3 regions of the Paenibacillus jepli genome follow, and region 1 is predicted to be linked to each of the others. Evidence: riboswitches for the same ligand, from Rfam matches in the RefSeq annotation. Region 1 holds a riboswitch; each other region holds the start of a gene.
What was found. A riboswitch is a leader RNA that binds a small molecule or an ion and turns the genes downstream of it on or off. The one in region 1 is predicted to bind cyclic di-AMP.
Positions count from the first base shown of each region.

Region 1 (7,949 bases):
GCAGACGATGCGCAAAATTTTGCGGACTTACTTCCAAAGGTACCGCTTCAAGCACCCTTCCACCGGCGATTTCCAGCGCGTTGTCGAGCAAGTCACCAGGCAGAGCTGGAAGTCCTATTTTGACCAATACATCTATGGCAAGCAAATGGCCGATTTTGCGGTTGAATCGATCACTGTACGCGCCGTTAAGGAGGATAAACAGAAGGTGTATGAATCGGTCGTGCTCATCCGCAAGCGGGGCGGCGACTATGATAAAGTGCCGATCCTGCTCCAATTCCGGGACGGAAAAACGGTCGAGAAGATATGGGACGCGCAGGAGACGCATATACAATATAAAATCACCCATAGCGCTCCGCTGGAATGGGCCGCCGTTGATCCCGGCTATACGATCGTTCTCGACAACAACCGGATCAACAATTATATGAAAGCCGAGCTGCCGGGTCGCAGCGGCACCCGTTGGAATCTCGGCATCGTCAAATTCATCGAGGGGCTGTTCGGCTCCTTGGGCTGGTGAGGAGGCAGAACATGAAAGAACATATCCGACAAGGCTGGCGTCTGGCCGTCAAGCATTTTTATATCGTTATCTTCCTGTTCCTGTACCAGCTGCTGTGGGGCTTCGGACTCTATCGTTATGTCGAAGCCACCTTCATCCCGCTGCTCAAGCGTTATCCCGATACGCTCCCATCCGAGCAGGCAGTAAAAGTTTTCTTGATGGAAGCGCAGTTCCAGCTGCTCAAGACCGATCTGATCCAGCCCTATCTCCTCACCTTCGGCATCCTGATCCTGCTCCGCATGCTGCTTACGCCGCTGATTCAGAGCGGCTTGCTCTACTCCTTGACCCACGCCACCGAGGAGAGCGGCACCCGGTTCTTCCAAGGCATCCGGACCTGCTGGAAGAAGATTACACTGCTCTACTGGATCAAGTCCATACTCACCCTTGCTCCTGCCTGGTGGCTGCTGCCTGCCGGATTGCAGCTGCTGCTCTCCAGCAGTTCGCTGACGGAAGCCGCTACGGCCGCAGCGCCTTACGCAGCCGGCTGGCTGCTCTGGGGCTTGCTGCTGCATCTGCTCTTTCTCTCGATGCAGTTTGGGGTCGCCTCCGGGTCAGGAGTACTGGGCAGCACCTTGCATTCCGTCCGCGCCTTCCTGCCGCTCGCTATGATCACGGTGATCATGTGGGGGATCGGGGCGGGGATCGGACTGGCGGCCTCTTCAGTCTCGCTTATATGGGCCGGCCTGCTTGCCTTGATCTTCCACCAGACCTACTATCTGATCCGCTCCATGATCAGGGTCTGGACACTCGCATCGCAATACAAGCTCTGGCAGTCCAAGCAGAGCTGATCGTACCCATCGCCTCTCTGCTCCGGCAGAAGGCGATTTTTTGCTATGTCTTTTTAATTTTGCATGCCACGATCACACAAAAACTGCCAATTAAGGCTTAGGAAATCGCTTTCAATTGTGAACATTATGTGACAAAAGCAGGAAAACTAAAAAAAGCCTCGAAATGAATGTCGATGTATTACATAGAAAGCCGAGTTCCTGACATCAGGAAACGGGGGACCCATTCCGGGTGAATTGATCCCCGGCCGCCTGCTACGCAGGCTGACCGGAGGAACCATAGGGAGCCTTCAACCGAACCCTCAGCTAACCTCGTAGGCACGGAAGGAGCTTTTTGCTTGAGAAAAGTGTTGACCTCATTGGCGGCTCTTGTCTTGATCATGAGTTTGACAGCAGGAGCCGTATCCGCGTCTTCCTTCGCCAAGATGGAGGATGTGATCGCCGGGTTGATCGGCACGCCGTACAAGTACGCTGGCAACACCACGAGCGGCTTCGACTGCTCCGGCTTTACCGCGTACGTGTTCAAGCAATTCGATATCAGCCTGCCCCGCACCTCGGGCGGTCAGGCGCAGCATGGCGAAGGTGTCGAGCGCGACGAGCTCCAGCCTGGAGATATCGTCTACTTCAACACCAGCGGCAAGGGCGTATCCCATGTCGGCATCGTCGTAGACGACGACAAGTTCGCTCACGCCTCCTCGAGCAAAGGCGTCATCATCAGCAAGCTGAGCGAAGCCTACTGGGATACGCGCTACATGGGCGCGCGCCGCGTAGCTGGGCTCTAGTCCAGTACAAACGATTAACCATGCCAAGTCGGGGTGTGATCTCATCAATCCGACTTGCACTGCGGATCACAGGCCAGGCTCGGCCCTAGACCCGCACCCATCTCCCAGCAGCTGTTTGCTTCCGCAGACGGCTGCTTTTTTGTACGCAGATGAGCGCCGCAGGGTCACCTTCCCGGTGTTTACGAATCCGCCGGCTGGTGTATTGGCTTATACTTGTATCTATCATTTGGGAAGCTGTTCTGCCGAACAACTTATGTCGGTTTATACGACCCCCGCTCGAGGAGGTTTCATCATTGTACTTGTTTATCCACCGCAAAGATCTGCGTATCCGGGATATGCGGGCGTTCGACGCCCTGAAGAAACGGGACATGCCCGGCATCCATCTGCTGATCTTCGACCCCCGACTGCTCGGGGACGGCCGGATGGATGCCCACAGCGGGCGGCGATTCCTCCGCGAGGCGGCCCGGCTGGAGGCGCAGTATCGCACAGCGGGCCGCACGCTCCATCTGCTGTACGGGGCTCCCTGGGAGGTCATAGACGCCCTCCTGGAGGCGCATCCCATCAAGGGCATCGTCGCCCACAACGACTACACGCCCTATGCAAACTCGCGTGATGAGCGGATCCAGGAGATCGCGGACCGCCGCAGCGTACCCTGGGTGCTGATCGACGACCTGCCGCTGGCCGATCCCGAAGACTTTCATAGCTATACGGGGCGAAGCGAGCCTTACAAGGTCTTCACCCCTTTCTATAATAAATGGCGCTCGTATATGCAGCAGTATGCCAGCCCACAGGCTTCGGCCGAGCTGACGGACCTTGACACGGTGGATGAGCTGACAGGCGATGGGTGGGATTCCTTCTCTCTGCCCTCTGAGCTGCGGCAACAGCTGCAGGAACAGCGGGATGAAGCCGAAGATGCCTGGTCGCAGCTGGCGGAATTCGCAGAGGGCGAAGGTCTCGGCAGCTATGCCTCGCGGCGCGACCGATACGCCAGAGAGGACAGCACCAGCGGGATCGCCCGGTATCTGAACAGCGGCGCCCTGTCCGCCCGTGCCGCGTATGCGGCGGCATCGGACAAGGACGAAGGCGAGACATGGGTGCGGCAGCTGGCATGGCGCGACTTCTATCTCTACCAGGCTATTTTTAACGAAGATTTCTTCCGCTACGAATCCCGCTACGACCTCTCTGCCCTATCCGATCATCATTATCAGGCATGGGAGGAAGCGCGTACCGGCATCCCGATTATCGACGCTTCGATGACAGAACTGAACGAGACGGGCGAGATGCACAACCGGTTGCGGATGATCAACGCCATGTTTCTGACCAAAAACCTCCTCTGTCCGTTCACGCTCGGAGAGCAGTATTTCCGCCGCCAGCTCACGGATTACGACAACTGTCAGAACCGCGGCGGCTGGCTCTGGAGCTCTTCGCTCGGCTACGATGCGGCGCCTTACTTCCGCATCATGAATCCTGCCAGCCAGTCGCTCAAGCATGATCCGGACGGCGCCTACATCCGCCGCTGGCTGCCTCATCTCGCCGATCTTGATGACAAGGCAATCCACCGTCCGCAGCCGGATGCGATCGTCGATCTGAAGACCTCCCGGGCCCGCGCCATCGAAGTCTACAAGGAGATCCTTCGCTCCTGATCCGGGTTTGACGAACCCCGCCTGGCGGCTACAATGAGTATATAGCTATCAACAAAGGAGGCCTCGCCATGGCATCTTCATCACATGAAGCGCACCTGCTCTTCCATCCTGTGCTAGCAGACTGGTTCGCCGCTGCCTTCGGGCAGCCGACAGCCGTGCAAGTCGACGCCTGGCGGGCGATCCGCTCCGGAGCGGATACGCTGATCGCCGCCCCCACCGGCTCCGGCAAGACGCTCGCTGCCCTGCTGCCCTGTCTCGACCGGATCGTCCGGGCCAAGCTGGCCGGGGGTGGCGCCCCGCGAGGTGTCCGTGTCGTCTACATCACGCCGCTCAAGGCGCTCAACAACGATATTCATCATCATATCGAATCGTTCGTGACAGAGATCGATGCCGCCGCTGTCGCCAGCGGCGGCTCGTGGCCCGGCCTGCGCAGCGCGGTGAGGACAGGCGACACCAAGAGCAGCCAGCGCGCCGCCATGCTGCGGCAGCCACCAGACGTGCTGGTGACGACCCCAGAGTCGCTCTACATCCTGCTCACATCGGAGAAAGGCCGGCAGATGCTGGCACCTGTGGAGCAGGTGATCGTCGATGAGATCCACGATCTGGCCTCCGACAAACGGGGCTCCCATCTCTCGCTGACGCTGGAGCGGCTCGTCCATGCCTGCGGCCGTCCGATCCAGCGGATCGGCGTCTCGGCTACCCAGCGTCCGCTCTGGCGGGTCGCGCAGTTCCTCGGCGGCTGGGAGCCGGACGGGGAAGCAGCAGGAGGAGCAGCCTTGATGGATAGCAGCTCGGACGAGAGTGAGACATTCCGGCACCCGCTCGGGTACCGCCCCCGCCCTGTGACGATCATCGAGAGTCCGATGGAGAAGCGGCTCGATGTCCAGGTGACGATGCCCGATCAAGGGCTGCCGATGACGACCCGCGAGTCCGTGTGGTTCCCCCTGATGGACCGGATCCTCCAGCTGATGGAGGGCTGCCGCTCGGTGCTCATCTTCACGGTGAGCCGCAGGCTGTGCGAGCGCTTGACCCTGCGCCTCAATGACTATGTCGGCTATGAGATGGCCAAGTCCCACCACGGCAGCCTCGCCCGCGAACGCCGGCTGGAGGTCGAGCAGCAGCTCAAGAACGGCGAGCTCCGTGCGCTGATCGCAACCTCTTCGCTGGAGCTCGGCATCGACGTCGGACATATCGATCTCGTTATCCAGATCGATTCGCCGCTCAGCGCCGCTGCCGGCATCCAGCGGATCGGCAGAGCCGGCCATCAGGTAGGTGCGCCGAGCCGCGGCTATCTGCTGGCCCGCCACCCGGGCGGCCTGCCGGAGGTCGCCGTCCTCTCGCGGATGATCCGCGAGCGGGATATCGAAGCGATCACGATCCCCCGCGACCCGATCGACGTACTGTCCCAGCAATGCGTCGCGATGGCTGCGATGGACGACTGGACCTTGACCGCTCTGCACCGCCTGATCGTCCGCAGCGACAGCTTCCGCAGTCTGCCTCAGCCCCGGCTGGAGGCGATGCTGCAGGTGCTCTCCGGCTTCTATCCCTTCGCCCGGCCGCTCCTCCAGTGGGACAAGGGACAGGATCGTCTGACGAAGCTCCGCAGCACGGCGATGGCCGCCCTCACCGGCGCCGGCACGATCCCTCAGAGCTCCGGGTACCCGGTCCACCACGCCGATAGCCGGGCACATCTGGGTGAGCTGGACGAAGAGTTCGTCCACGAGAGCCGTGTCGGCGACGTCTTCCAGCTCGGCACGAGCTCCTGGATGATCCGCGAGATCCGCCAGGACCGCGTGTATGTGGCCGAGACGGCCAATGCCTTCAGCGAGATCCCTTTCTGGCGCAATGAAGCGGGTGGCCGTTCCTACGAGCTAGGCGAGGCGCTCGGCCGCTTCCTGGCTGAGCTCTTGGAGCGCCTTGAGCGGGATCCTGCAGACGCAGGCATGCCTGAGCAGGTCATGAACTGGCTGTCCGACGATTATGGCATGGATGGGCGGTCCGGCGACCGGCTGATCGAGCTCATCCGTTCCCAAGCCGCCGTGACGCCGCTGCCCACCGACACCTGTCTCGTCATCGAGCGTTATCAGGACCTGCAGGGCAAGACGCATGTCATCCTGCACAATCATTGGGGCCGAAGGGTCAACCGCACCTGGCAGCTGGCGCTGGAGCGACAGATGCAGCAAGTGCTCCCCTACCGGATCTACGGCAATGCCAAGGACAGCGGCATCGAGTTTGTCCTGCCCGAGTGGGACAGCTCCTGGCTGGAGCTGTTCTGGCAGGTGACGCCGGACAGCCTGGAAGAGCTGCTGCTGACGGCGATTCCGGGATCGCCGCTGCTCGCCATCGCCTTCCGGCGGATCGCCGAGACGTCGCTGCTGCTCTCCCGCAGCTTCAAGCGCACCCCGATGTGGCAAAAAAGGCTGCGCAGCGAGGAGCTGCTGAAGGAATCGCTGCCTTACGCCGAGCAGTTCCCCTATCTGCAGGAAGCGATGCAGGAGTGTCTGCATGTTTACCTGGATCTCGATACCCTCAAGCAGCAGCTCGAGCGGATCCAGAGCGGTGAGATTGCCGTGGAGATCTGCGAGACCCGCCGTCCCTCGCCGTTGGCCGCCCGCTTCGTCGAGGACTATGCCAGCATGCAGCTGTACGAGGGCGAGGGGCTGGATCCGGCTGTACAGCTGCAGCTGATGCAGGTCAGCAAGGAATGGGCCGGGCGGCTGTTCGGGCAGGAGACGCTGCAGCAGGCGCTCGACCCCGAGGTGATCGAGCGCGAGCGGCAGCGGCTGGCCGAGCCGGCTCAGACTCCGCGCGACGCAGGCGAGCTGCTGGGCCTCCTCAAGCGGCGCGGCGACGCTTCCCTGAGCGAGCTCCAGCGGCTGGCAGGCGCGGAGACAGCAGGCTGGCTCCAGGAGCTGGAGCGTTCGCGGCTTGCCCTGCGCCGGGCCTTCGGCGCAGAGGAACGCTGGGTATGCGCCGACGAGCAGGAGCTCTATGAGCAGTTCCCTGCGACGCCAGCCTCTGTAGCCCTGATTGCGGGCCGGTTCGCGGAGTACCGCATGGCCTTTACCCGGGAAGAGCTGCAGGATCGTTACCCTGCCCTGTCGGACAGCGAAGCGGAGCAGGTGGTCGAAGAGCTGGTGCTGCAGGACAAGATCGAGCAGGCTCCGTTCGCCGCAGACCCGGACGAGCCGCTGTGGAGCAGTCGCAAGGTCGCCTCGCGCATCGTACGGTTGTCGATCCAGTCGGCCAGACGGCAGGGCGAGCCGGCCAGTCCCGAGCGCTGGTGCGGACAAATCGCGAGGATGCAGCATGTGACCCAGAGCGCCCGACTGAGCGGCAGCGAGGGCTTGCGTACCGTCATCGGGCAGCTGCAAGGCTTCTTCCTGCCGCTATCGCATTGGGAATCCATCATCCTCCCCTCGCGGCTGCACGACTACCGCCGGGAGACGCTGGATCTGCTCTGCGCCTCCGGCGAGATCATCTGGATCGGCCGACGGGAGGGGGATGAGAAGGAAGGCAAAGTCGCCTTCTTCCTGGCCGAGGCCAAAGCACTGTACGGTCCCTACCTGAAGCAGCTGCCCGCGCCGGAGAGCAGCAAGCATCCCGAGCTGTTGGCTAGCGTTCGCCGTCTCGGAGCCAGCTTCATCACCCGGCTGTCCCGGGAATTCGGCCTGCCGCCGTCAGAGCTCCTGGAGCAGCTGCTGGAGCTCGTCTGGGAAGGGCACGTCGCCAATGACCAGTTCGCCCCGCTTCGGCTGCACGGCGGCAGACGCTCCAAGGGGCTGGGCAAGCAAGGGACGGGACAAGGCCGGTGGTATTGGACCGGCTCGCTGCTGGAGGATGAGTGGTCGGAGGACGAGGCGGACGAGCAGCCGGCGGAACGGGATGGGCAGCCGGATCCCCCAGGGTCAGACGCACCGTCCCTCCGCAGCCTGATGACGGGTGGCCTTGGCGGTGAGGCCGCAGGCGGTCATCCGGCTGATGGACTCCGGGGTGCCGTCTCCAATGGGCAGCTGGCGGATAGCCTCCGGGGCGTGGTCCCCAACAAGCATAGGGCGGATGGACTCCGGGGTGCTGCCGGCGAGCGCCGGACAGATAGCCTGCAGGGCGCCGCGCTGCAGTGGGTGCATCATCTCCTGCAGAGTCACGGCATCCTGACCCGGGAGCTCGTGAGCAGCGTATCGCC
Region 1 covers NZ_JBDFMD010000001.1:2,950,441-2,958,389, forward strand. The annotation lists gene ABC336_RS13095 (M1 family metallopeptidase) at 1-514, shown strand, start outside; gene ABC336_RS13100 (hypothetical protein) at 526-1,341, shown strand; cyclic di-AMP (ydaO/yuaA leader) riboswitch at 1,520-1,673, shown strand; gene ABC336_RS13105 (C40 family peptidase) at 1,686-2,120, shown strand; gene ABC336_RS13110 (cryptochrome/photolyase family protein) at 2,414-3,763, shown strand; gene ABC336_RS13115 (DEAD/DEAH box helicase) at 3,832-7,949, shown strand, end outside.

Region 2 (7,949 bases), 420 kb from region 1:
TGGGGAACTGCAAGAGGTATAGAATAAAAACTGGTGGTGAAAAAAAGGAAAGTCATATGGCGTACCGAATATGACAAACTACACGTCTGTAAATACTACAAGGGTAAGTGAAAGGAGCGTTCAATGAAAGTTAAGCTCGACCCATTAGCTGTAGACAGTAAGGATTTAAGCTGGCTTTGTGTAAAGCCAATGCTTTTAGCAGTTCAGGGGAAGGATCTCGCAACTAAAACCGATATGTATAACCAATTAAGCGAAGGACAAAAAGGACTATATTTGTTTTATTCGTACCATAACCACACAAAAACATTGGAAGAATTCTACTGGTTTTCTGCTTACCATATCAATGAGCTTAAGTCTTGGGATAAGATAAAAAATGGGCTGAAATATTTCAAGGAAATGAATCTGCCCGAGCTATTAGAAGAGATAGAAATGCTTATTGATGATGCGGTAAGTCCAACTGATTTGGAAAACGACAAAAAGTTATCGAAGGATGTAAAAAATCTGTATGAAAAGTACAATCTCTACTCAGAAATATGTATAAATAGATTGAACGAGTGGGTTAAAGCAAACAGGACAGAATTTTTTGGAATCGATTAGCCAATGTCGCCGATCAGATCAACGATCTGCCCGGTTACAGTGGAAGCAAGCGGCAGGAAGCGCCTGGCTGCCAATAAAGGAGGTGGGTTGCCATGCATCGAAAAAGCCTGTTTGTCAAAATGATTTTATTTGGCTGCGTGCTCAGTGTTATTCCAGTTGTGTTCATCGGAGCTTTTTCGTACGTGCAATCCTCCAATCAGGTGCAAACCCGCGTCAGCCAGGGCGAGGTGCAGTTCCTGAGACAGGTCAATTCCAATATCGAGCTCGTCCTGCAGACCATTGAGCATACGATGATCAAGCTGGCGGACACGCAGGTCATGGAAGATGCGCTGTACAATAAGTTGGAAGCGGTTAATTTTCAGCTTTATAATAATCTCCGCAGCGAAATCGTCCATCTGCAGTCCTTTGATACGAAAGTGGAGGAGGTCATCGTATTCAATGAAAGGCAGGATTGGCTGGTCCGCAACTCGGGTATTAAACGGCTCAGCGAATATCCGGACCGGGACACCTTCCTCTCATTTCTGGACATGGAGTATCCGGCATCCTGGACGCTGCTGCAGAAGGGAGATTTCTCGGAGGCGATATCCAGTCACGGCTGCCCGCATCTGATCAGCTTCATGATCAAGCTTCCCAACGTGCCGACGGACAAATACGGCCTCGCGATGGCCAATATCCCTGCCTGCAGTATCGCGGCCATGATCACGGACAGCGAGCAGCCGGGAGAGGTCATCATCTTGAACCAGGAGCAGCAGATCATGGTTCACCGGGACACCTCGCTGATCGGCACCCGGCTGGCTGATCACCCGGTGCTCGCCTCGGATATCAGCTTTGAGGAGGCCGACGGTCAGCTGCAGGTCGAGCATAATAAGGATCTGTATACGCTGACGTACTACAAGTCATCCTTTAACGATTGGGTCTACCTGTCACTCGTCTCTATCGAAGAGCTGACGAAGGAGTCGCGGCAGATCGGTTGGCTGACCTTGATCATCTGCATCGGGCTGATCGGAGCCTCGATGTTCTTCGTCTGGCTGGTGACACGCAATCTGTATTCGCCGCTGAACCGGCTCGTCCAGACGATCGGCGGGCTTCCCTTTGACCGGGGCGGCGAGCCCAAGAGCGAGGTGCAAGTCATCGAGGAGCACATAAAGCAGCTCTTCCGCTCCAACTCCCGGCTCGAGCATGAAGTGCGCAATCATGCCCAGCAGATCAGCTCGCTGTTCCTTTACCGCTGGCTCAGCAGTACGCTGCGGCCTCAGGAGATCGAGGAGAAGCTGGATTACTTCGGATTCGCGGAGCAGGCCGGCCGCTGGAGTACGATGACGGTGCTGGCGATCCAGGTGGATACACTGGACAATACACGGTACGCCGCCAAGGATATCGAGCTGCTGCTGTTTGCTATTATGAATATCGCCGAAGAGGTCATCTCCAAGGAGAACAGGCTGCCCGCCGTCATTATCGACCGGTCGCTCGTGCTGCTGGTCGGTTTTGAAGCGGCGGACCTGCCGCAGGCGGAGGAAGCGGCGGATGGGCTGGCTGGTCGGGTGAAGGAGCTGGTGGCGCAGTATCTGCAGCTGTCCGTCAGCATCGGCATGGGTCTGCCATTCCAGGATATCCGTCTGGCGTCGCGAGCGTACAGCGAAGCGCTGGAGGCGCTGAAGCACCGGATCCGCCTTGGCAAAGGCGTCATCATCCCGTACAGCAGCGTGAACTCGGGCAAGCCGTCGCTGGTCTACGAATATCCCGACCGCACGGAGCATGAGCTGATGGATGCGATTCGAACCGCCAATGAGGCGGAGGCCTTGCAGCAATTGGGCATCTGGATGGAAGAGGCGAAGCAGGGCATCCGGCATCCGGAGGAATACCAGATCTCATTGGTCCGGCTGCTCAACCGTCTGCTCATCGTGGGACAGGAGGCAGGCGTCAGCTTCAGTCAGACAGGCGTGCACAAGGCGTCGGTATATGAAGAGGTGCTGTCGCTTCATGTCAGCGAGGAGATCGAGGACTGGTTCCGGGAGGGGATGATCACGCCGCTGGTCAAGATCTTCGCCGAGCGAAGCGATTCCCAGGACCGCAAGCTGTCCGAGAAGATTATTGATCTGATCAAGCATCATTATGATGCGGAATTTACATTGGAGGATTGCGCCGCCAGGCTGCACTACAATGCCAGCTATCTGAGCAGCGTCTTCAAGAAGGAGACCGGCTCCACCTTCAGCGAGTATCTGGCGCTCTATCGGCTGCAGATGGCCAAGCAATGGCTGACGGAGACGGAGATGACAGTGAAGGAGATTGCCGACCGGCTCAGATACAACAACTCGCATAATTTCATCCGCTCCTTCCGGAAGCAGGAAGGAATGACGCCGGGGCAATACAGGAGCAGCTTCTCGCTGCGGAATAAATAGGAGGCGAGTTGGGAGAAGAGACGGGTGCTGTACAGGGGTGCCATGCGGCAGTGCCCGTCTCTTGCTGCGGGATAACGTTTATACGCCTACACTGGCAGGCGTCAATACGTCATTGCGCTCGACGGAGACGACATGCAGATCGATATCCTCGATCTTCTTGAGCAGCTCATTGACGATGGAGCCTTGCGTAATCTCCTGCCAGCGCGTTTGGCCGCACTGTCCCAGGATCAGCTGGGTGATGCCGTGCTCTTTGGCCGTCTTGGCGATCAGTTCGGTGATTTTCAGATGTTCCGGCTGTTTGACGATCAGCGTTGCGCCCTGCTCCGAGCATTTGGCTTGCCAGGAGGCGATCCGGGGCTGCAGGTCGACCTGGGATTTGCCCGCCGGCGTGACGGCCAGCACATAAAGCGGCGATTCGAGCACCTCTGCCAGCTGGCTTCCGCGGTCGATCAGCCGTTCTCCGTTAGGTCCGCAAGAGATGCATACCATCAGTTTTTCTTCGTTAGTCATTGTCTTCTAGCTCCTTTGTGTAATGTCTGACATGGGATGACGAATCTATAATTACCTGCGCTCCTGGTTTCATCATAAAGAACCCTGGGAGCAGAGAAGTCTGCTCCCAGGGCTCGTTTAAATACGAGTGGGAGTTGCTCTCTCTCAATACGCTTACGAGGTTAGCTGTCGGATTCGGGTTTGAGAGTACCCGTCCTGGAAAGGATTCACCCCTGACAACCGCTTTGGCGGCTATCGATGGTTCCCCCGTTCCCTGCATGCAGGGATTCAGCGTCTTTTCTATGCAATTGGGAATGGAATTAATCTTACTCTTGGCATCTTACTCCTGTTTTCGTGCGTTGTAAAACCCATTTTCGGTGATTTTAAGTCAAAATTCGTTCATTCCGGCCGATGTAAGCGCATTAATCGGTTCAAGCCGTATGCTGACGGGCCAAAATCTTCGTCAAGCTCTTATCTATACCATTCCCTAATTATGTTCCTTGTAATCGTCAAGTTCCCGATTAAAATCGAAGCCCCTGCCAAAGGCTTCTGTTAAATGAACCGCCAATTGCACTTGCAAATAATCCTCGAAACGATTGAAATCCAACCCCAGCATTTCTTCGATTCTGCCGATGCGCTGATAGAGGGTGTTAATATGCACATGGAGTTCAACTGCGCTCTGTTGGGCCGATTGGTTCGTCATCACATAGATGCGCAGTGTCCGCAGCAGCTCCTCGCTATGGCGGTGGGTGCGAAGGGGCATAAGCAGCTGTTCCGTGAATCGCGCCACCTCTTCGGGGTGTCGATTGAGGAATAGGCGGTTGACTCCGATCCGCTCATACCGCATGACCTTGCTGTGGCCGCTCTTCTCCATATAGGCTAACGCTTGGAGTGCCTCTTCATGGCTCCTCGCCACATGCGCCGCGCCGGTTCCGGCAGTCCCCAGACCCGCCTTCAAGCGGATGCCATTGAACCCCTCGTACGGGGCGATCAAAGATGCTAATGTGCGCTCGCAAGCATCGCCTTGGGACTCGTCTTCGAGATTTGCCGTCAGGATGATCTTGTCATGAAAGCCGAACAGCAGGCCGCTTTGCCCGAGCGGCGAGCGTCTTATCCGGGATGCGATGCGATGGATGGCGACGTTCAATGACTGCAAATCGCCGTAAGCAGATACTTCTACGGCAATTACCCTCAGCGGCTTTTCCCAATGCAGTCCCAATGCTCTGCCTTGGGCCAGCAAGGGCGCGCTTTCTTTCTGATACAGCAATTGATTGAAATAATCGTAGGTTTTCTTGTAGAAGATCTCCGCCACGCTCATCCGCTTCACCAATTCCAGTGCCAATACGGCATCCGACTGCTCCAGCGCAATGCGTTCAAGACGCTCGGGCGCAGTCGCGGTCTGAAGAACAAGACAGCCCAGCAGTGTCCCGTGGCCGAGGATTGGATGCAGGTATAACGACTTTTCGCCTTGAGCGTTGTCCCACACCTTCGCTTCGAGGGGCGTCGTACGCCGGCCAAAGAGCCAGGTAATCTCCTCTACGCCGATAAGAAGGGGAGCGTGCGTGTCGGGGTAGTGCTTCAGCTCAAGCATATCGACAAACGACAGACGCGGCTCGACCAGCTGTTGCAGTTCGTTCAGGATCGGCGCGAGGCCTCTATCCTGCAGCGACAGACGCGTCAGCCTCTCGTGGATCTCATTGCGCTTGGCCAGGTACGTATTTTGCGCTTTCAACTGCTCGCTTAGCGCGGTCACCTCCTGGAGGCGCAGCTTGACTTCCTCATGCAGCCTGGCGTTGCGGATCGCAACGCCGGCCTGGGCGGCGAAGGTCTGCAGCAGCTTCATGTGACGGCTCGTTACGGTTCCTTCTTTGTGCAACTGGTACACCGTCATCACCCCGAGGCGAGTCCCTTCCACGGAGACGGGGACGCTGATCATGGCTTTGACCAAGCGGCTGTCCAGAGCGGCGTGGAGATGGGCGTAATTCTCCGGAGTCATATTGGTCATCGAGGAATAGATGTCAGCGTGCGAATGAAAGATTCGCGGCTGTCCGTCCTGATAGACTTTACCGGTTATCCCTTCCCCTTCTTTGGGAGCGAATTGCGCGATTGAAGCCGTCATGCCTACGCTGCCTTTGCTGCAAAGGCAGTCCAACTGATCATCATACAATTGAAACAAGCCGCAATCGGCCAATGGCAGCACGGCGAGTGCGTAAGAAGTGATGCGGCGGAGCACTTCACCCAGCTCCAGGGAAGAAGTTGCCGCGTGGATACAGGCAGTTAAGTTCTCCATCTCCGTTTCTGCGGCATCCTTTACATTGGAAGTCAATCCATCGTCATAATCCACAGCTTCCGCCCCCCAAACAAGTGTATAGACATACAATTAATCTTGTTGAAAGTTGTGTTTTTCTACATTGTACAATTCTGGCTACATTATATACTAAGTAAAGAAACATATCTATTTCATTGATATGGCAGGTTAATTCACATTGGAGAAGGAGTGATCGAGATGTCAACGTATGTTCTCGTCCATGGCTCTTGGCATGGCGCCTGGTGCTGGGAAAAAATCGTGCCTCAGCTGGAACAAGCGGGCCACAGGGTGCTCGCCGTAGAGCTGCCGGGAAACGGTACAGACGATACCCCGGTTTCAGAAGTAACGTTGGAGAGCGGTGTGAACAAAACGCTGGAACTGTTGGACAAGGCAGATGAACCTGTCGTTCTGGTCGGCCATAGTATGGGCGGGGTGACGATATCGCAAGTCGCGGAAGAGCGTCCGGACAAGGTGCAGGCCCTGGTATACGTAACCGCATTTATGCTCGCAGACGGCCAGTCGCTGCTGAATATTCCGACCGATGAGGAAGGGCTGCTGGCCCCGAATATGATACCGTCTGAGGATGGCTCCTACGTCACGGTACCACGACCGTTGCTGACGGAGATCTTCTATGCATGCTGCGATCCGGCCGACGCGGAGCGGGCAATCGCACGCTTCGGAGTGCAGTCGCTGGGACCGCTGCCGACGCCGCTGAAGCTGACAGAGGGCCGATACGGCCGTATTCCGCGCTACTACGTTGCATGCCGAAGAGACAGAGCCATCACGCACCGGTCGCAGCAAGAAATGATCGAAGCCCTGCCGTGCAAGGAAGTATACACGCTGGATGTCGACCATTCTCCCTTTTACTCGGCACCTGATCAGCTGACCGGGATTTTGACTGAGATCGGCGGCAAGGGATGACGCTGCCGTTGCCTTCGTTGGTTGCGGAACTGATTGATTTGTATCCGGAGCTGGTTACGCTGCGCCGCCATTTCCATATGCATCCGGAGCTGTCATTTGAAGAGGTCGAAACCCCTCGCTTTATTGCGTCCTACCATCGCAAGCTTGGTCTTGATGTGAGAACCGGTGTCGGGGGCCGTGGGGTAGTTGCTGTACTTGAGGGCGCCGAGCCGGGCAGGACGATTGCGTTCCGGGCGGATTTTGACGGCTTGCCTATCGAGGACGCCAAGACAGTAGCCTACCGATCGACTGTGAAGGGCGTCATGCATGCTTGTGGTCACGATCTGCATACCGCCGCGCTGCTGGGGACCGCAAAGGTACTAAGCCGCCATAGGGACAAGCTTCATGGCACGGTGGTCTTCATCCATCAGTTCGCTGAAGAAGTCATCCCCGGAGGGGCGCTTCCTATGATCAAGGACGGATGTCTGGAGGGGGTCGATTTCATCTACGCTGCGCATGTCGGATCGCAGTATCCTGCTGGTACGGTAGCTGTAGGAGAAGGCTATCGGACAGCCGCCGGAGATACGTTTGCGATCGACATCATGGGCAAAGGCGGACACGGCGCCATGCCCCAGCTTACAGTTGATCCGCTCATCATCGGCTCCCAACTGCTGCTGCAGCTGCAGCTCATCGTCAGCCGGCAGATCGATCCGCTTCAGTCGGCCGTCGTTACGGTGGGATCCTTCCAAGGGGGGAACGCCTATAATATCATTCCCGATACGGCACGGCTGACCGGTACAGTGCGCACATTTGATCCTGCCATTCGCGATCAGGTGGAGCAGACCATCGGCCGCATGACCGCTGCCGCGTGTGACTGTGCGGGAGCGGAGCACCGCTACCAGTACACGCGAGGCTACCCGGCGTTGTGGAACAGACCGGAAGAGAGCGCTCGCGTCAGCCAGCTCGCAGAGGCGCTCATCGGAGCGGATAACGTCATCCACGACGCGCCTTCGATGGGGATGGAGGATTTCGCCTACTATCTGGAGCAATGTCCAGGCGCCTTCTTCTGGGCTGGCGGCCGCAATCCGGACATCGACGCGGTCTTTCCCCACCATCACCCCAGGTTCGATGTGGATGAACGGGCCATCCTGACCATTGCTCAGCTGTTTCTCTCCCTGGTAAGCGATCATGAACGACCATAAGGCAAAGGTCCGGGCACTGCCGTCATTGCGGCTTCCCGGGCCTTTTTTGAAATA
Region 2 covers NZ_JBDFMD010000001.1:2,530,666-2,538,614, reverse strand. The annotation lists gene ABC336_RS11125 (hypothetical protein) at 124-597, shown strand; gene ABC336_RS11120 (helix-turn-helix domain-containing protein) at 690-2,996, shown strand; gene ABC336_RS11115 (adenine nucleotide alpha hydrolase family protein) at 3,075-3,506, opposite strand; cyclic di-AMP (ydaO/yuaA leader) riboswitch at 3,641-3,789, opposite strand; gene ABC336_RS11110 (helix-turn-helix domain-containing protein) at 3,973-5,829, opposite strand; gene ABC336_RS11105 (alpha/beta fold hydrolase) at 5,992-6,714, shown strand; gene ABC336_RS11100 (M20 metallopeptidase family protein) at 6,711-7,895, shown strand.
Region 2: it holds a riboswitch for cyclic di-AMP, as region 1 does, so the genes downstream of both, ABC336_RS11115 (adenine nucleotide alpha hydrolase family protein) here and ABC336_RS13105 (C40 family peptidase) in region 1, are expected to answer to the same signal.

Region 3 (7,949 bases), 2.8 Mb from region 1:
CAGATAGTGCAGGGTGATCACCTGCTGCAGCTTGAACGATAACTCTCTGACTCCCTCCAGCAACGACTTGTTTGCCAGATGGTCGACCACCTCGCCCGAAAAATCCTCCTCGAGCCGGTCATGCAACCGCTCTGAGCGTCCCGCGAACCGGAAGTGCATCCAGCGCCGCCGCCGATAAGCACGAACCTGCTGCATGGCTACTCCCATCAGCCAAGGCCGCAAGGGTCGTGACGGGTCATACGTACCGAGCGAGCGATGAAACTGCAGATAGCTGTCCTGCACGATGTCTTCGGTATCCGAGCGGTTGCCGACCAGATAGTAGACGGCCCGGTACACGTCTTTTACGGTGTGTTCATAGATCTGTCCATAAGCTTCATCATGTCCGGCCGCCGCGAGCGCAGCCAGTCGTTCGAGCTCAGTTCCCCCGCTCATGCCTCTTCTCCTCCCCCGTACACTCTCTATTGGCATAAGCGTCTCATACCGTTCGAATATTGGCAAAAAAAGTTTTCCTTGCGAATCCTTGGGCCACGGCGCGTAAGGAGTCCAACGCAAAATAGCCCCACCATATGAGGCAGTCTCTTCGGGGTATGCGGGGGCATTTGCGGAGTGCCTTGAACGAAAAAAAGCCGTCGCAAGGACGGCTAGGGGTGGGACAGTTTGGCGTGATGACGATGATGGGGCATGGTGGGCAATGAACATGATTATCCGCACTCATTCGGCTGCCGGAGCATGGTATGCGTCGAATGAGACTGAAATTTCAACCTCATTTCCGGATTTTCGATAGAAAGAGCCATTTGAATACGATTTTTCGCATTCGTTACGTCCGCTCCACGTTTGCTGAACGATCCAATATGAAATTTCATGCTCATACTGGGGGTTAGCCACATGCCGCTACCTATAAACGGTAAATGTCCTCATACTTGCGCTTGAGATACGCAACCAGATGCGACGAATCCAGCGACTTGCCGGTGACGCGCTGGATGATCTCCGTCGGCGACTGCTGCTTGCCGTACTGATAGATCTGCTCGGTCAGCCACGATTTGATCGGCAGCAGGTCGCCCTTGGCCACCAATTCTTGAAGCGGCAACTGACGTTGCATCGTGTCGGCGAATTGGGCGGCGTACATGTTGCCCAGCGCATAGGACGGGAAGTAGCCGAAGGCGCCGCCCGACCAGTGCACATCCTGCAGCACACCCTCGCGGTCATCCGGCGGCGTGATGCCGAGGTATTCCTTGTACTTGGCATTCCACAGCTCGGGGAGCTCGGCCGCCCGGACACCGCCGTTGAAGATCGCTTTCTCCATCTCGTAGCGGATGATGATATGCAGATTGTACGTCAGTTCATCGGCCTCGATGCGGATCAGGGACGGCTGGACGACATTGGTCGCACGGTAAAAGTCCTCGACCGGCACCTCCAGCTGTCCCGGGAAGCGGCGCTGCAGCTCACCATAGTAACGCTCCCAGAACGGGAGGCTGCGGCCGACCATGTTTTCCCAGAAGCGGGACTGCGACTCATGGATGCCCATCGATGTGCCTTCCGACAGAGAAGTGCCGATCAGGTCTTTGCGGATATTCTGCTCATACAGTGCATGACCGCCCTCGTGGATCGTCCCGAACAGCGCGCTCGTCACATCCTCCGGCAGGTAGCGCGTCGTAATCCGCACATCGCCTGGACTCAGGCCGGTTGCGAAAGGATGGACGCTCTCGTCCAGACGGCCCGCCTCGAAGTCGTAGCCCATCTGCTCCAGGATGTAGAGGCTGAACTCCTTTTGTGCGGCCTTGGGGAAGCTCTGGCGCAGGAATCCGGTCTCCGGCTGATGCGGCGACGCCGCAATCGCAGCGGCTAACGGCACCAACTCCTCGCGAAGTCCGCCGAAGACGCGGTCCAGCTCCGCTGTCGTCATGCCCGGCTCATACTGATCGAGCAGCGTATCGTAACGCGAACCCTGGACGCCCCAGCGGTCGATGAAGTCATCCGTCATGTTGATGATGCGTTCGAGGTAGGGCTGGAAGCCCGCGTAGTCATTTTTCTCCTTGGCCGTCTCCCAGAACGACTCTGCCTGCGAAGTCAGCACCACATACTCCTGATGCAGCTTGGCGGGAATCTTGCGGTTGCGTTCATAGTCTTTGGCGGACTCCCGGACCAGCGCTTTGTCGATCTCGTCCAGCTCCGCCTGCGCATCCGGCTCGCTCAGATGCTGCAGCAGCTCGCCGTACTCCTCGGAGGTCGAGAGGCGGAACATCTCCGCCGAGAGCACGCCGATCGCTTCCGAACGGCTCTCGACGCCTTTGACCGGCGCACCGGTGCGCAGATCCCAATACAAGACGCCCAGCGCCTCGCTATAGCTCTTGATCGTGCGGTCCAGCTCGCGGAACCGCGCTCGGCTTTTTTCCACTGTCATTTCGCACCAACCACCTTTACTATGTAGATTTCAGACTGTTGTAAATACGGGCCTCTAGGTAACGGATCGTTCTTCCAATCGCTGTTGTCCCCAGGTTTTATGATTATATCGCATTAGCGGTGCAAATCCGGGGACAAAGGCGAGCGCTCCGCTTCTCCAGAATCGATCCTCACCTTCTCGTCCCTTTTCACCAGTCTGGAACTCGCTCCTCTTGATCATACTTTTTGCAACTTCTATAATCAACTTATAGGCGAAAAAAGAGGAGGTTAACCCATGCGGATCCAATTCACACCCGCGGCGGTAGACAAGCTGCAGCCCGAGCTGGCCGGCGGCAAGCTGCTGAAGCTGCTCTATGATACCGAAGGCTGCGGCTGCGTCGTCAGCGGCGTCCCTGCCCTGCAGCTGCTGGATGCGCCTGGCGAGCATGATGTCGAGGGCGACGGCGAGCCATTGGCGTTCTGGCACGAACCGCGCTTCGAGGTCTTCTTCGAGCCCCAGCTCAAAGTGGATTACGATACTGCGCGCGGCCAGTTCACTCTGAAGAGCGACAGCCAGATCTATACCAACCAGCTGCAGCTGGTGCGGGGGCAGGTCGTCTAGACGAGCAACATTAGATAAGTAGACAAATAGGCATGACAAGGGAGAGAGCGAATGAAATCGGAGAACAATCTGGAGTTAATCCTGGCGCATAATGAGGAGTTTGTGGCGCAGCGGACATTTGAACAGTATCAGTACAGCCGCTACCCCGCCAGACGTATGGTGATCGTCACCTGCATGGATGCCAGGCTCAGCGAGATGCTGCCCAAAGCGATGAACCTGCAGGGCGGCGACGCCAAGATCATCAAAAATGCAGGCGGCATCGTCACGCAGCCGTTCGGCAATATTATGCGGAGTATCCTGGTCGCGGTGTATGAGCTGGGAGCCGATGAAGTGTTCATCGTCGGCCATCACGAGTGCGGCATGACCGGCCTCGACCCCGAGCTCGTCATCTCGCATATGCGGGAGCGCGGCATCAGCGAAGATACGATCACGACGCTGCTGAATTCGGGGATGAATCTGAAGCGCTGGCTGACCGGCTTTGACTCGGTCCGAGACAGCGTGGAGAACAGCGTGCGGATCGTCAGGAACCATCCGCTCAAGCCGGCAAGCGTCAACGTCCACGGTCTGATCATCGATCCGCATACCGGCAAGCTCGATCTGGTCGTGGACGGGTACGCGCAGCAGCAGGAGTCGATCTCGGGTTAACCGTGCTGCTTGGAGCGGGCAGCCTCGCGCCGGTGCTTGCGCCGTATGATGGCTGCTTGCCGGGCGGCGATCACCTCGCTGCGGTCCCTGAGCGTATGGCGATGGATGAGCGAATCGTCCTCCATCCTGCTCGGGGCACCCCAGAGCGCAGCGGCATCGCCTGAGCGGTCCTGACAAATCTCCAGTAAGGATGGATCTTGGAACGGCAGCTCGTAATCCGTGTAGGGCACCGCCTGATTCAGATCCTTGATCTGGCGCAGCCGCTGCTTCAGCAGCTCCATCAAGGCCGGGCCATCGAGTCCCAGCTGGTCCAGCTTGTTGGGCGTCAGGCGATCCAGCGCCTGCTCCAGCATGAGCCTGGCGCCGCGCCGATTGGTGCGTCGCAGGTGATACTGGCTGACCGCGATCTGGATCAGGCCGACCCAGGTGTTGTAGAGCGGGTGGTCGCCGGGCTGTTCTTTCCAGTATTCTTCGAGCAGCTCATGGCATTCAAAGTAGTCTCGGGTGACGTGAAATTCGATCAGGTACTGTATATAATTATCCGGGTAGATCTCGGGGCTGGACGGCTTCATGATGCGCTCCTTTCGAGCTTGGGAACATCCCAAAAAAAGATCCAAAAAAAAGTGAAACTTTCATCTATCTTAGACGTAATTGATGAAGAAGGCAACGTCCTTGCTAAATTAGATCAGGAGGAGAACCAGTACATGAAAAGAAGTTTGTTAGTTATGATCGCGTTTACGCTGTTCCTGGCGTTTGGCGCAGCCGACATTGCCGATGCGAAACGCGGCGGCGGATTCAAGTCTCCGAAGCAGAGCGTGACCAAGACACCCAAGCAAACCGAGACCCGCAGTGACTCCGGAGCCGCAGCCAACACGCGCAACACCTCGAATACAACAGGAACAGGCGCAGCGGCCAAGCCAGGATTTTTCAGCGGCGGCAGCCTGATGAAAGGCCTCATGATCGGCGGTCTGGCCGGCATGCTGTTCGGTGGGATGTTCGGCGGCATGGGCTTCTTCGGCGAGATGCTGGGACTGCTCGTTAACGTATTTGCCATCTTCCTGCTGATCGTTGCCGTACGCGGCATCATCCACTACTTCCGCAACAACCGCAGAAGAGTCGATGACCAGCGGAGACCTTACTAACCATGACTCGCCTGTCGATGGATGAAGTCATCAACGCCGTCTGCTACCATCTCGCCGACCGCCGCCGCGTCGAACCGACCGCAGTGGAAGTGCAACTGGCCTGGGATGAAGATACCGGCTTCACCGCCGAGGCTTGGGTCGAGGGACGAAGTCAGTACCTGATCGAGTCCAATCTGCTCGAAGCTATCGAGCAATACATGTACAACCACTACGACCGCAGAGTGTTCCGCTCCGCCATTAAGCTGGATCTCGATGACGAGATCTATGCGGAGATTGCGGATCACTAGTCGGATTGTTATTTCGTTTAATGCAGGCAGTGATCCAGGTAATCGGCGCCTGCTCTCGCAAAGAGCCTGTCCTTGCTAGACATCAAGGTCAGGCTTTTGCTTGCCTTGCGTCGCCTGCTCACCCCATTTCTAATTGCTGCGATGGACTGGACTCATTTGATCAGCCTAGCTTTGAATCCATTCCTGCTTTAACTTTACTTTTATCAGGAATAGGCGTAGTATTCCTTGATAGAAACTAATAACCGCATAGAGATGCCGAATTTCCGTTTTGGAAAACGGGGGGACCACATGAGACCAATTTGGTTTCAATGGGGTGAATCTGCACGATGTCTGAAGAAGCAGACGGGCACTCTCAGGCCCGAACCCGACAGCTAACCTCGTAGGTGTTTGAGAGAGAAATGCAGCCCCATGCATGTTATTTGACATGTCAAAACCCCGGCAGCAGATATTCTCTGCTCCGTGGTTTTTTTTGTTGCCTATGGTACGCAGATGATTTCAAAATGAGAAAGCGAGAGACGTCCATGGTAAAGTTGCTAACTCGGAAAAATCTAGGCCGTCTGGTTCTGATCCTGCTTCTGTTGGGCTTTATTTATTTTATATGGCCGGTGTCGCAACCGATCATCATTGCTCTGCTGGTTTCCATGATGCTGTCGCCACTTGTCGGCTGGTGTCAAAAATATATGAAAATAAGCCATTTCTTTTCCACTCTGATCGTTTTCTTTCTGTTCGTTTTGATCTTGCTGCTCTCGATGTATACGGTGATAACCGTGATTATTAATTTTGGCATCCGGTTTTTTGATAATTTGCCGAACTATATTCAGCAGTTAAACTTAATTTCAAGCAACTGGTTAAGTTCACTGGAGGAGTATACCGCTAATTATCCTCAGGAATTGATCGCAGCCTTGAACCAAGAGGCCAATCGGTATTTCAATGACATCAGGAGCAGTGTAAGTCAGATCGATCTGATCTCTTTCGTGACCGGGTTTATTTCCGGGACTCCCGGATTCCTGCTGTCTTTCCTGGTTTTCTTGATTACCTTGTTCCTGTTTATGCTCGACCTCCCTCGATTGAAAGAAGGCCTGTTATCGATGATGTCCGAGCAGACCAAGACCCGCGTCCTGTTTATTGCTAACCGGTTTTCCAGAGCCACATTCGGTTTTTTGAAAGCCCAGTTTATCGTCAGCATCCCGATCTTTGCCGTTTCATTGATAGGCTTGCTGATCATCGTGCCTGAGCTGGCTTTGACCATGTCCATCATTATCTGGATCATTGATTTTATTCCGCTGATCGGTTCCATCGTCATATTGGCGCCATGGGGCATCTATAAACTATTGACGGGCGATCCATCCATGGGAGTGCGCCTGCTCATTCTCGGTGGCATTCTTCTGCTGATTCGCAGGACCGTGGAGCCCAAGGTAATGGGACAGCATATTGGAATGTCTCCGCTTGCCGCCTTGATCTCGATGTATCTCGGGGCCAGTCTCCTGGGCGTTGTCGGTCTGCTCGTAGGTCCGCTTCTCGTAATTGCGTTTACCTCGCTGAAAGAAGCTGGACTGATTAATTTCAGGAATAAATTGTGATTCACGCGAGGGGCATCATACCCAACCATTATTCCATGGCCGCTTTCAGCGCTTCGCTCATTTTTTAGCGGCCTTCCTTCCGCACAGACGCTTGGTGATCAGTGGCTTGATTCACGGAAAAGTGAAAATCACGTCGCTCGATCAATTCACGCTTGCGCATCAAATGGTGATCGGCAGATGAACAGTTCAAGTTGGCCGGTATCCTGATACGTTTACCAAAGCCCAAAGTAACTGCACTGAATTCATATAGAGGTTGAGACATAACATCTTTAAGTGCTGGTTGAAATCATATGCCACGCTGAATCCTCCCCGCGCTGATTTTTTATTGAGTAGCTGATATTGTCTTGATAAACGTTTCAATTTGCTTTTTATGGTGTCTATCATGCGGGATAAACCCTCGTAGAAATCCTCTAATCGAGAACTTCTTCTTCTCACCGTCTTTATATGCTTTGGTGTACTCTTCCTCAGCGAGACCGGATATAGCGTCTATAATCTGTTTCCGGTTATGGATACATTGGTCTAATATTTCGTTCTTTGTTTGAGTCTTTGCGTATTGGACAGCATTCGCATTGAATTCATTAAAGTCCAGATGCTTTACAGTAACCGGCTCTGCGAGCTTAATCTTTTTAATACCTTCGTCGTAAAAGTATTGATCCCATAACATGATGTGACTGATCACATCTTTCAAAGTCCACTTGCCTTCAGCAAGGGGTCTATTCCAGTTCGCTTCACTAATCGATCTAAGATCTTCGACGAAATGAATAAACGACTTGTATTCTTCAACCATTTCATCTGAGGATTTCGGCAATGTCATCTACTCCCTCGAAGGATTTTGTTTTAATACCATCTCTTCAATTGAAAACGCTGCTTCTTCTCGATGGATGATCTGACTAATTTGGGTGACATCCACTTGATTTCGATTGAAGGTTACATCAAGTATGATTTCATCTCCGTGCATAAAAATAATTTTATTAACCGAATCGTCACTTAAGGGATAGTCCCCCAGAGAGGTCTTTTGAAATAGATAATAACCAATATAGGAGTAGGTCGTCCATTCACGTCCCACCGTTTTTTCCATTTCATCTCTTGATGTATAAGGAGAAAACACGATCATTTTATCCCATTCGAAGGGCGTTATGTCTGCCATATCAAATGCTTCATTATAGCCGACAACAGCTAGCAAATTTCCAGAAAATACGTCTTCATATTGATTGGACAATTTAAGCTTACTATAAGAATAATAGCTGTATATAAATGCAGCTAGCAAAATGATTATGATCGATAGAAAGGTTGC
Region 3 covers NZ_JBDFMD010000001.1:126,232-134,180, forward strand. The annotation lists gene ABC336_RS00610 (sigma-70 family RNA polymerase sigma factor) at 1-432, opposite strand, end outside; gene ABC336_RS00615 (carboxypeptidase M32) at 896-2,401, opposite strand; gene ABC336_RS00620 (iron-sulfur cluster biosynthesis family protein) at 2,675-3,001, shown strand; gene ABC336_RS00625 (beta-class carbonic anhydrase) at 3,053-3,646, shown strand; gene ABC336_RS00630 (DUF309 domain-containing protein) at 3,643-4,218, opposite strand; gene ABC336_RS00635 (hypothetical protein) at 4,351-4,788, shown strand; gene ABC336_RS00640 (YxcD family protein) at 4,791-5,075, shown strand; cyclic di-AMP (ydaO/yuaA leader) riboswitch at 5,319-5,476, shown strand; gene ytvI (sporulation integral membrane protein YtvI) at 5,597-6,655, shown strand; gene ABC336_RS00650 (DinB family protein) at 6,978-7,469, opposite strand; gene ABC336_RS00655 (hypothetical protein) at 7,470-7,949, opposite strand, start outside.
Region 3: it holds a riboswitch for cyclic di-AMP, as region 1 does, so the genes downstream of both, ytvI (sporulation integral membrane protein YtvI) here and ABC336_RS13105 (C40 family peptidase) in region 1, are expected to answer to the same signal.